3 regions of the Limosilactobacillus avium genome follow, and region 3 is predicted to be linked to each of the others. Evidence: predicted binding sites of a transcription regulator. Region 3 holds the regulator's gene; each other region holds the start of a gene.
The links. The regulator HrcA, encoded in region 3, represses chaperone genes, less so after heat shock. The targets are predictions, from matches to a motif close to TTAGCACTCNNNNNNNNNGAGTGCTAA.

Region 1 (3,280 bases), on a different contig from region 3:
GGTAACCGTTGCTGATTCCTCAGTGTGGTTTTCTTCGGCATCCTTCTTGGCCTTTTCCAGGCGGGTAACCTGGTCACGGTAGAAGGCGGCCTTTTCGTAGTCCTGGTTGTCAACCGCTTGTTGCTTGTGGGCCTCAGCCGTATGGATCTCGTTTTCAATCATGTTAGGATCCGCGGTCTTCAAGGTCAGGTTCTTCCGTGAACCGGCTTCGTCCATCAGGTCAATGGCCTTGTCAGGCAGGAAGCGGTCTTGGATGTAGCGGTCAGAAAGTTTGGCCGCCGCAACAATTGCCGCATCAGTGTACTTAACGTGGTGGTAGTCCTGGTAGCGACCCTTGATCCCGTTCAGGATTTGGATGGTTTCTTCAACAGTTGGTTCGTCTACTTGGACTGGTTGGAACCGCCGGGCGAGGGCGGCATCCTTTTCAATCTTCCGGTACTCGTTTAAGGTCGTGGCCCCAATCAGTTGGAAGTCACCACGGGCAAGGGCTGGCTTCAAGACGTTGCCGGCGTCCATGCCACCCTCAGCATTCCCGGCACCCATGATTTCGTGGATTTCGTCGATGAAGAGGATGATGTTCTTGTTCTTTTGAACTTCCTTCATTAATTGTTGCATCCGTTGTTCGAACTGGCCCCGGATTCCGGTCCCTTGAACAAGGGATACGACGTCCAGCCGGATAATTTCCTTGTTGGCCAGCTTCTCTGGTACTTGGCCAGAAACGATGGATTGGGCGAGCCCTTCAACAACGGCCGTCTTACCAACCCCGGCTTCACCAATCAAAACTGGGTTGTTCTTTGTCCGCCGGTTTAAAATTTCAATGACCCGGTTGATTTCCTTGTCCCGGCCGATCACTGGGTCGATCTTGCCTTGGCGGGCCAGGTCGGTCATGTTAATGCCGTATTGGCCAAGGATTCCCTTGACATTCCGGCCGCCACCCTGGCGTTGGTTCTGGGTGTTGGCGTTTTGGCCATTAGCGTTAGCGGCTTGGCCTTGCATGTTGTTCATTGCGTTCATAAAGTCTTCGAGGTTTCCAAAACCGAAGTTGTTCATTCCGTTACCCCCGTTCATCATATTTGCTTGTAAGTTTTGTAATTTTTGATAGCATTCTTGGCAGAGGTCAACTTGAATCCGCTGACCGTTAAAACTCATTTGTAAGTGAATCGTCGCTGGATTCCGATGACAATTTTGACAAAGCATCTATATTAGTACCTCCCTGAAAAAGATAGTCAAAAATATGTTTGACCTTTCTTGACCATTGATTACATTATACTTACTTTTTATCGCTGTGCAAGGAATATGACTGCCCTTTAGAAAAAAGTAAGGATTGATCACGTTTCATTTTAGCACTCTTTACAATTGTTTGCTAAAATTAGGGGGCCGGGTGTGTATAATAGGAATAGAAAATAAATTTGGAGGTGGGAGTGCTTGGCAGAACGTGATTTTAAGCAGGAACTTGACGACCTGCGCGCGGGCAAGATTGACCAGTTTGAGATTGGCCCTGACAACTTTCAGGAGTTTCAACGGATCTATCATGCCTACCCGTACCGGACCCAGATAACGGGGCAGGCCCACATTGGTGGCAAGATTATTTACCGGATGATTAAACGGTAAGATGCCTTTTAACCACCTTGTATTTACCGCTTACAATTGCTAAAATGTATCTATCGAGGTGTATCAGTGTTAGAATAAGCACTGGTAAAAAGTAAATCTGCTCGAAGGAGACTGATTAAAAATGGAAAAACGCGATTTTACAATTACTGCTGAAACTGGTATTCATGCACGTCCAGCAACCATCTTGGTTCAAGCTGCTTCAAAGTTTGCTTCCGATGTTACCTTGTCATACGAAGGCAAGAGCGTTAACTTAAAGTCCATCATGGGTGTTATGTCTCTTGGTGTTGGCCAAAATGCTAAGGTTACGATCACGGCTAGTGGTGACGATGAAAAGGATGCTTTAGATGCCGTTGCTGAAACCATGAAGAAGGAAGGATTGACTGACTAATGTCGCTACTGCTCAATGGGTTAGCAGCCAGCAGTGGGATTGCGATTGCGCCTGCTTACCTATTAGTGGGGTCAGAACTTCCGGTTCAAAAACAGCATATTAGTGATAAGAATCATGAGGTCGCCAGGCTTCATGATTCTTTTGCTTTAAGCCGCCAAGAACTACAAGCAATCCGTGACCAGGCCCACCAGCGACTCGGTCAGCGGGCGGCAACGGTTGTTGATACACAACTGACAATGCTGGATGACCCCGTTTTATTTGATTCAATTGAACAACACATTGTCAGCGAGCAGATTACGGCGGAGTGGGCAGTACAAAAGGTGGCGGACCACTACATGGCCATTTTCGAGCGCCTGAATGACAACGACTACCTCCAGGCGCGGGGGACGGCAATGCATGACCTCGCCAAGCGCTTGTTGAGTCACCTTCTTGGTGTTAAACTCCCCAATCCCAGGCAGTTGGACCACCGGGCAATTATTGTTGCCAACAATATTACCCCGACGGATACAGCCCAGTTTGACCGGCGCTATGTCGCGGGCCTGGTCACGGATATGGGGGGCCGGACCTCCCACTTCACAATCATGAGCAAGACCCTTTCTTTGCCGGTGGTCGTCGGTACGAAGAAGGCCACGACGGCAATCAAGGATGGGGACCTCCTGGTAGTCGACGGTATCCACGGCAAGGTAATTGTTAACCCGTCGGCGGACGAACTCGAGAAGTACCGCCTCCTTGCCGGTAAGTTTGCCCAGGAGCAAGAAGCCTGGGGAGCGTTGCGCAACCAGGAAACCATCAGTCAGGACGGCCGTCATTTCGAGGTTGCGGCTAACGTCGGTACGCTGGCGGATATCCAAGACGCCCAGAACAACGGGGCTGAGGGAATTGGCCTCTTGCGAACCGAGTTCTTGTACATGAACCAGACCAAGCTGCCGGGTGAGGACCAGCAGTTTGATGCCTATAAGCAGTTCGTGGCCGCGATGAACCAGCAGCGGGTGGTTGCCCGGACCCTGGATGTGGGCGGTGACAAGCGCTTGGAAATGGTCCCCCTCCCGCATGAGACCAACCCTTACCTGGGTTTTCGGGCCATCCGGATTGGCTTGGCTAAGCCGGAGATCCTGCGTCCCCAACTGCGGGCGATGCTTCGGGCGTCGGTCTATGGACGGTTAGCCATCATGTTCCCAATGGTGGCCACGATTGAAGAATTCCGCCAGGCGCGGCAAATCTTGGACGAAGAAAAGGCATCACTGGAAAAGGCCGGGGTACCGGTTGCCGACAACATCGAGG
Region 2 (3,280 bases), on a different contig from region 3:
CACTTGAGTGAGGAATAGTGTTAATAGCTGCGGCACGGTTGTTACGGAACTTCTTACCACGTGGTTGGTCAAGAACAGCTTGGCTACCAGTGTAAGCGTGGATAGTAGTCATAGTACCAACCTTGATACCGAAGTTCTTGTTAAGGAAGTATGCCATTGGAGCAAGGCAACTAGTCGTGCAAGAACCAGCGGAAACGATCTTGTCGTCAGCAGTAAGAGTGTCCAGGTTAACACCAGGAACAACAGTTGGGATGTTACCAGCAGGTGCGGAAATCAGAACACGCTTTGCGCCGGCATCCAAGTGAGCTTGTGACTTTTCTGCAGAAGTGTAGAAACCAGTACATTCAAGGACAAAGTCAACACCGTCGTTCTTTACCCAAGGAATGTTACGTGCGTCACGTTCTGCGTATACAGGGTATTCCTTACCGTCAACAACGATACCCTTGTCAGTGGATGAAACTTCACCATTGAACCGACCTTGGGTAGAGTCGTACTTGAGTAAGTAAGCCAACATTTCTGGTGAAGTCAAGTCGTTGATAGCAACAACTTCGATGTCATCAGTGTTGAGTTCGTGAATACGACGGAATGCTAAACGACCGATACGGCCGAAACCATTAATACCAATTTTTACAGTCATACTGCAAATTCCTCCTTTAGGAAAAACATAATAAGTGTCTCATCCAACAAAATTAGTGGTTGAAATTACCACCACTTTTCGTCAGACAAGGTACAAAACCTTACGCTCTTAATAATACTCATCTTGTTTGGAATTGTCTATTCAATCACCTCAGAAATTTGCTTTTTTCTTGTGAAAACGTTATCTTGATTAAAAAATTCAAATAATGCTTGCAATTTAATATGGGATGGGATATTATAATATTCGTTGACGCGCCCTTAGTGTAATGGATCGCACGTGAGATTCCGGTTCTCGAGATCCGAGTTCGACTCTCGGGGGGCGCATTTTTATTTAGAAAAGCTGGCGGGATTGATTTCCCGCCAGCTTTTTGTTTTACAAGACTAACGCCAACAAAAAAGGCAGCACGCCAAGACGTGCTGCCTTTTTATAGTAAGATTACTTTTCTTCAGCTGGCTTTTCCTTAGCCCACTTACGAATAGCTTCAATCTTCTTTTCTTTTAATGCTCGCTTGTACTTAGGAGCAACTGGGCGACGGCCTTGTACGCCGTATGGGTGTGCTTTACGCATAGCTATATGCCTCCTTATTGTGTTCGTAAATGAATTAACGTTCCAATTATACCGGGCTGCGGTATAAAAAGCAAGTCCTGGTGAAATTATGCTCCCCTAGCAGTAAATTTTCTTTCTAGTAAACATTTATTTTTCAGCAACGGCAACCCTTACCAGGCAATGCTTCAGCCCAGTAGCCTAGACCAATTTAGTAAATACTTCCAAAAATATTGATATATGAGGCATTGCAAATCAGACCAATTTAGTGTACTATTCTAAATGAACTTAAAGAGCGAACAAAAATAACTAACTGCTCCAGGAGGATTTTATTATGACTAACACTAATGAATTAAATGTTTTTGTAACCACTACTGATTGGAAGGCCCTTGACTACCAAAGTGCAAACGCCGAATTGAACCTGTTATGCGCTGACATTAATAAGGACTAACAACTATACAATGTGGCCGTGAGAAAATTATCTTTTCTCACGGCCACTTTTATTATACTTTTTTAAAAGCGCGACCGTCTTTCTTCCTTATTATGGGTGAAGATGGCATAATATTAGCGGTAAGTATAAATAGGTGGCAAATCATTTGACCTTTTTTGACCAATCGAGTATAGTATTAATATCAGTTAGCAACTATTGCTAACGAGTGCTAATTAACAAGGAGGCCACAATATGAACTTAGTTCCAACTGTCATTGAGCAGTCTTCACGTGGCGAACGTGCCTATGATATCTACTCACGGCTTCTGAAGGACCGGATCATCATGCTTTCTGGTCCAATCGAAGACGACATGGCAAACTCAATTGTTGCGCAGCTCCTCTTCTTGGATGCGCAAGACTCAACTAAAGACATTTACTTATACATTAACTCACCTGGTGGTGTTGTTACTTCCGGGATGGCCATTTACGACACGATGAACTTCATCAAGTCAGATGTGCAAACAATCGTTATCGGGATGGCGGCTTCAATGGCCAGTGTCCTGGTTTCATCCGGAACAAAGGGTAAGCGGTTCGGCTTACCACACTCCCAAGTCTTGATTCACCAACCATCTGGTGGTGCTCAAGGTCAACAAACTGAAATTGAAATTGCGGCAACCGAAATTCTGAAGACCCGGAAGATGATTAACGGCATCTTGGCAAAGAATTCTGGTCAACCAATCGAAAAGATCAACCGTGATACCGAACGTGACCACTACTTAACTGCTCAAGAAGCGGTTGACTACGGTCTGCTTGACGGGATCATGGAAAACAATTCCAGCTTGAAGTAATCTGATTACTGAACTGGAAAAGATAAGCGGGAAGGAAATCTGCAAAGGTTTCCTTCCCGCTTTCTTATTATATTGCGAACTGATTATAGCCCACCACGCGTGCGTTATGATCTTCGATAATTAACTTCATTAAGGCCCCGTTAGCGGGGTTTTCGTACTGGTCCAGATCACCAAATACCGTTGCCAGGTATTGGATGATTGAACCATGACTGGCAACAACGACATTACTGCCTGACGGTAAAGATACGAAGAGATCAAGCATCTGCTTTACTCGGTGGTCCAACTCGGCACTATCCTCCGCCAGATGGGCCGGGTCGGCCTGCTTGAGGAGGTCATGGGCTTTTTTGACCCCAAACTCAGCCACTAAATCACCAATCCGGCGGAACCGTTTGCCGCCGAGGCAGCTGGCCCAAATTGCCCCCTCTTCATTACTGTGCCCTTCGAATGACCCGTAGAAGACCTCCCGAAAGCATTTTTCCTGCGTTGGGTGACTGATATTAGGGAGTTTTAGCTGGTCAATTATGATTTGGGCGGTGTCAATTGCCCGCTTTAAATCACTGGAAAAGAAGTAGTCAATCTTCAGCGGTACCAGCACCTTGGCGATTTTGACCGCGTCATCGTGTCCCTTAGCGGTCAATGGGGTGTCTGACCATCCTTGCAGCCGGGCGAAGCGGTTAAAGTAGGTCTCTCCATGTCGAATAAAATATACAGTTGTTGCCATCGTTATTCCTCCACAAGTTGATTAAGCGACCGCGGGGGTCCCCAGCCACTCAATCATTTCCTTCATCTTATTGGTAATTGCTTCCGTCCCCGGTAAGAGCAAC
Region 3 (3,280 bases):
GGTTGGTTCGTTGATAATCCGCTTAACGTCCAAACCGGCGATCTTTCCGGCATCCTTAGTTGCTTGACGTTGAGCATCGTTGAAGTAGGCAGGTACCGTAATAACGGCCTTGTCAACGGTGTCGCCAATGTAATCTTCCGCATACTTCTTGATGTATTGAAGGATCATCGCGGAGATCTCTTGTGGAGTGTACTTCTTACCGTCGACTTCCACTGTGTAGCCGGCTTCACCCATGTGACTCTTGATAGAAGAAATCGTGTTCGGGTTAGTAATTGCTTGCCGCTTGGCAACTTCACCAACTTGGGTTTCGCCATTCTTAAATGAAACAACGGATGGCGTTGTCCGGCTCCCTTCTGGGTTAGTAATAATCTTGGGCTCGTTACCTTCCATAACGGCAACGGCGGAGTTAGTAGTACCTAAATCAATACCAATAATCTTGTTACTTGCCATTGTTTATTCCCTCTCTTATATTTTATTGTGCCACAACAACCATTGCGGGACGCAGAACCCGGTCTTTCAGCTGGTAACCAGCCTGTAAGACTTTAATAACTGTTTCCGGTTTCTGATCACCTTCTACCGGGACGGTCTGAACCGCCTGGTGCAAGGTCGGATCAAAAATCTTTCCTTCTGCGGGGATCTCAGTGACCCCATGGTCCTTTAAGGCCGCCGTTAAGTGGTCGTGGACCATTTGAATACCCTTTTTTAGCTGTTGGCCATTTTCATCTTTAACTTCAATTGTTAGTGCCCGCTTAAGGTTATCAAGAACGGGAAGAACGCTCTTTGCCAGGTCCTGACCATCATACTTCAAGATCTGGGCACGTTCCTTATTAAAGCGGGTCGTCATATTTTGAATTTCCGCTTCAGCACGCAGGTACTTATCATCCTTGTCCGCAAGTTGCTTCTTCAAGTCGTCAACTTGCTTCTGGAGCTGCTCGCAGCGGTGGTGGCACTGACCCTTATGGCCACCTTGGTGTTCAGCCTTATTATCATTGTGGGCAGCTTTGACCTTGTCTTTTGGCTGCGCCTGCTGATCCTTCTTTTCTTCTTTTGCCAAATGACTCGCCTCCTATGAATCGTAATAGTGTCGGTAAAAGTCAAGTAGTCGCTTGGCTAACTCCTGACGAAAGGCATTCACAATTCCAATCGTTCGTGAGTACGGCATCCTGGTGGGCCCCAGTACAGCAATAATTCCCTTGCCATACTGGTCGACATCATAGCTTGCCGTGATTAGACTGTAATCTTTTAATACCTGGTCTTGAGAAATTTCCGAACCAATCCTGACGTTGACATCCTTATCATCAGCCCCGGTGTCAAGTAGGTGCGACAACTCGTCGTTCCGATCAATCAGGCTGTATAACGCCTGCAGGGCTTGCGGATCTTGGTTGTTGGAAAATCCTAGGATGTTCAGCCGACCACCGACAAAGAAGCGTTCCCGGGCCGCCCGGGAAACGACGTTATCGAACAGGTCTAAGAAGCCGTCCGCACCATGCATGTAATGCATAATCCGCATTGGGATGTCATCATTCAGCCGCTTAACAACTTCAGTTAGTGGTCGTCCCACTAGCTGGTCATTAATCATCCTGATTACCGCTTGGAGTGCATCGGTATCAAAATTACGGGGTAAAGTAAACGACTGACTCTCAACGTCCCCACTATCGGTAACCAAAATGGCGATTACCTTTTGGTTACCCAACGGGACTACCCGAAACCCACTTAAGCGGACATCGGTTTGCTCTGGCTTAAGGGTAAAGGCCGTGTACGAAGTCAGGTCGGACAGGATATCCGCCGAATGTGAAACAATCTCATCAATCTTTTGAAAACTTGTCCCTAAAGAATTCTGGATAACAACCAGGTCATTATCCGTGAGCGCATTTGCATCCAGCAGGTGGTCGACGTAATAGCGATAGCCACGCTTTGAAGGTACCCGTCCCGAAGACGAATGCTCTTTTTTGATCAGCTGGTGTTCTTCTAATACCGCCATCTCATTCCGGATTGTTGCGGAACTGACCTTGAATGGCAACTTTTCAGCAAGGTGTTTTGACCCCACCGGTTGACCAGTTGAGGTGTATTGACGTACAATCGCTTGCAGGATTGTCTTTTGTCGTTGTGTTAGCATTTTGATCACATCCCTTTTTAGCACTCTTTAGGGCTAAGTGCTAAACACACTTAATAATATACCAATCACCTGTTTAAAAGTCAAGGAATGTCAAACTAATTCTAAGGAGATTTTATAAATGAGTACAGACGACCACCGTTACGTGCAACCTCATAACGCTCAGGAGGCAATGGAGCTCATCCAACGGCTCTTCAATAAGTACCGGAGCGCCCCGCTAACCAACGAGCTGCTGGCCTATCACAATAACCTCATCTACCGTCTCCAGTCCGACATCAAGGATGCTGCTAAAAGAGAAGGCAACCAAGAGCGGGTTAAGGAGATTGACCAGATGACTGACATCATGCGTTCATGGACCAACCTCCGCTTAACTGGTCACCCCTTTCACGGCAAAATGCGCCACTTCCGGTTAGTTACCACGGACGGGCCAAAGTTTAAACGGCGGATCCACAAGATTCACCAGGGCACTAACCACCGGGCTAGTCGCCACTAGGAAAATCTTTTGTAAAAAAGTAGTTCTAGTCTTTCAGCGTTCAATGTAGGACACAAAGAGGCCTTTAGCGTTCAAACTTTCCGAACGCTAAAGGCCTCTTCTTTCTTGCGGCTAACTTCATCCTTACCGTTTTAATGAATTATCTGACCCGCAATTGCTGGTGGTGCCTGCACAACCTGACGCGCAGCGTGCTCATCATGCTTCATTTGCGCCACCAAACCAGCGGCATCCGCAAACTTTTGCTCACCACGAAGGTATTGGTACCAACGAACAGTTACCTCTTCGCCGTAAACCATTTGGTCAAAGTCAAATAGGTAAATCTCAACGGTCAGCTGGTTATGGTCACCAAAGGTAATGTTATGACCAACACTGGCCATCCCCCCGTACCACTGGTCACCAATTTTAACGTCGACCGCGTACACACCAATCCCCGGAATTCTTTCCCGTGATGGTGTTTCCACATTAATCGTGGGAAAGCCTAGGGTCCGTCCGCGGGCAAGTCCGTGGACAATCAACCCCGTAGTCTGGTAATAGTAGCCCAGTTCCTGGTTTGCAGTCTGAACGTCCCCGCGGTCAATCGCCTCACGAATTGCCCGGGAACCAACCTTCTTGGTCGTGCCCGGACTGGTAAATTTAGGAACCGTCACCACGGCAAACCTGTCTCGCGCATAAGT

Region 1: the regulator HrcA is predicted to act here: its motif matches at 1,341-1,367, upstream of QOS01_RS08725 (ATP-dependent Clp protease ATP-binding subunit).
Region 2: the regulator HrcA is predicted to act here: its motif matches at 1,817-1,843, upstream of clpP (ATP-dependent Clp endopeptidase proteolytic subunit ClpP).

Annotation. Positions count from the first base shown of each region.
Region 1 is NZ_CANCWN010000031.1:13,880-17,159, forward strand. It holds gene QOS01_RS08725 (ATP-dependent Clp protease ATP-binding subunit) at 1-1,197, opposite strand, end outside; gene QOS01_RS08730 (hypothetical protein) at 1,426-1,611, shown strand; gene QOS01_RS08735 (phosphocarrier protein HPr) at 1,733-1,999, shown strand; gene ptsP (phosphoenolpyruvate--protein phosphotransferase) at 1,999-3,280, shown strand, end outside.
Region 2 is NZ_CANCWN010000002.1:63,908-67,187, reverse strand. It holds gene gap (type I glyceraldehyde-3-phosphate dehydrogenase) at 1-637, opposite strand, end outside; tRNA gene QOS01_RS01215 (tRNA-Arg) at 889-960, shown strand; gene QOS01_RS01210 (hypothetical protein) at 1,073-1,204, opposite strand; gene clpP (ATP-dependent Clp endopeptidase proteolytic subunit ClpP) at 1,863-2,456, shown strand; gene QOS01_RS01200 (histidine phosphatase family protein) at 2,524-3,177, opposite strand; gene fba (class II fructose-1,6-bisphosphate aldolase) at 3,199-3,280, opposite strand, start outside.
Region 3 is NZ_CANCWN010000001.1:46,982-50,261, reverse strand. It holds gene dnaK (molecular chaperone DnaK) at 1-450, opposite strand, end outside; gene grpE (nucleotide exchange factor GrpE) at 473-1,054, opposite strand; gene hrcA (heat-inducible transcriptional repressor HrcA) at 1,067-2,116, opposite strand; gene QOS01_RS00230 (hypothetical protein) at 2,235-2,606, shown strand; gene ribF (riboflavin biosynthesis protein RibF) at 2,738-3,280, opposite strand, start outside.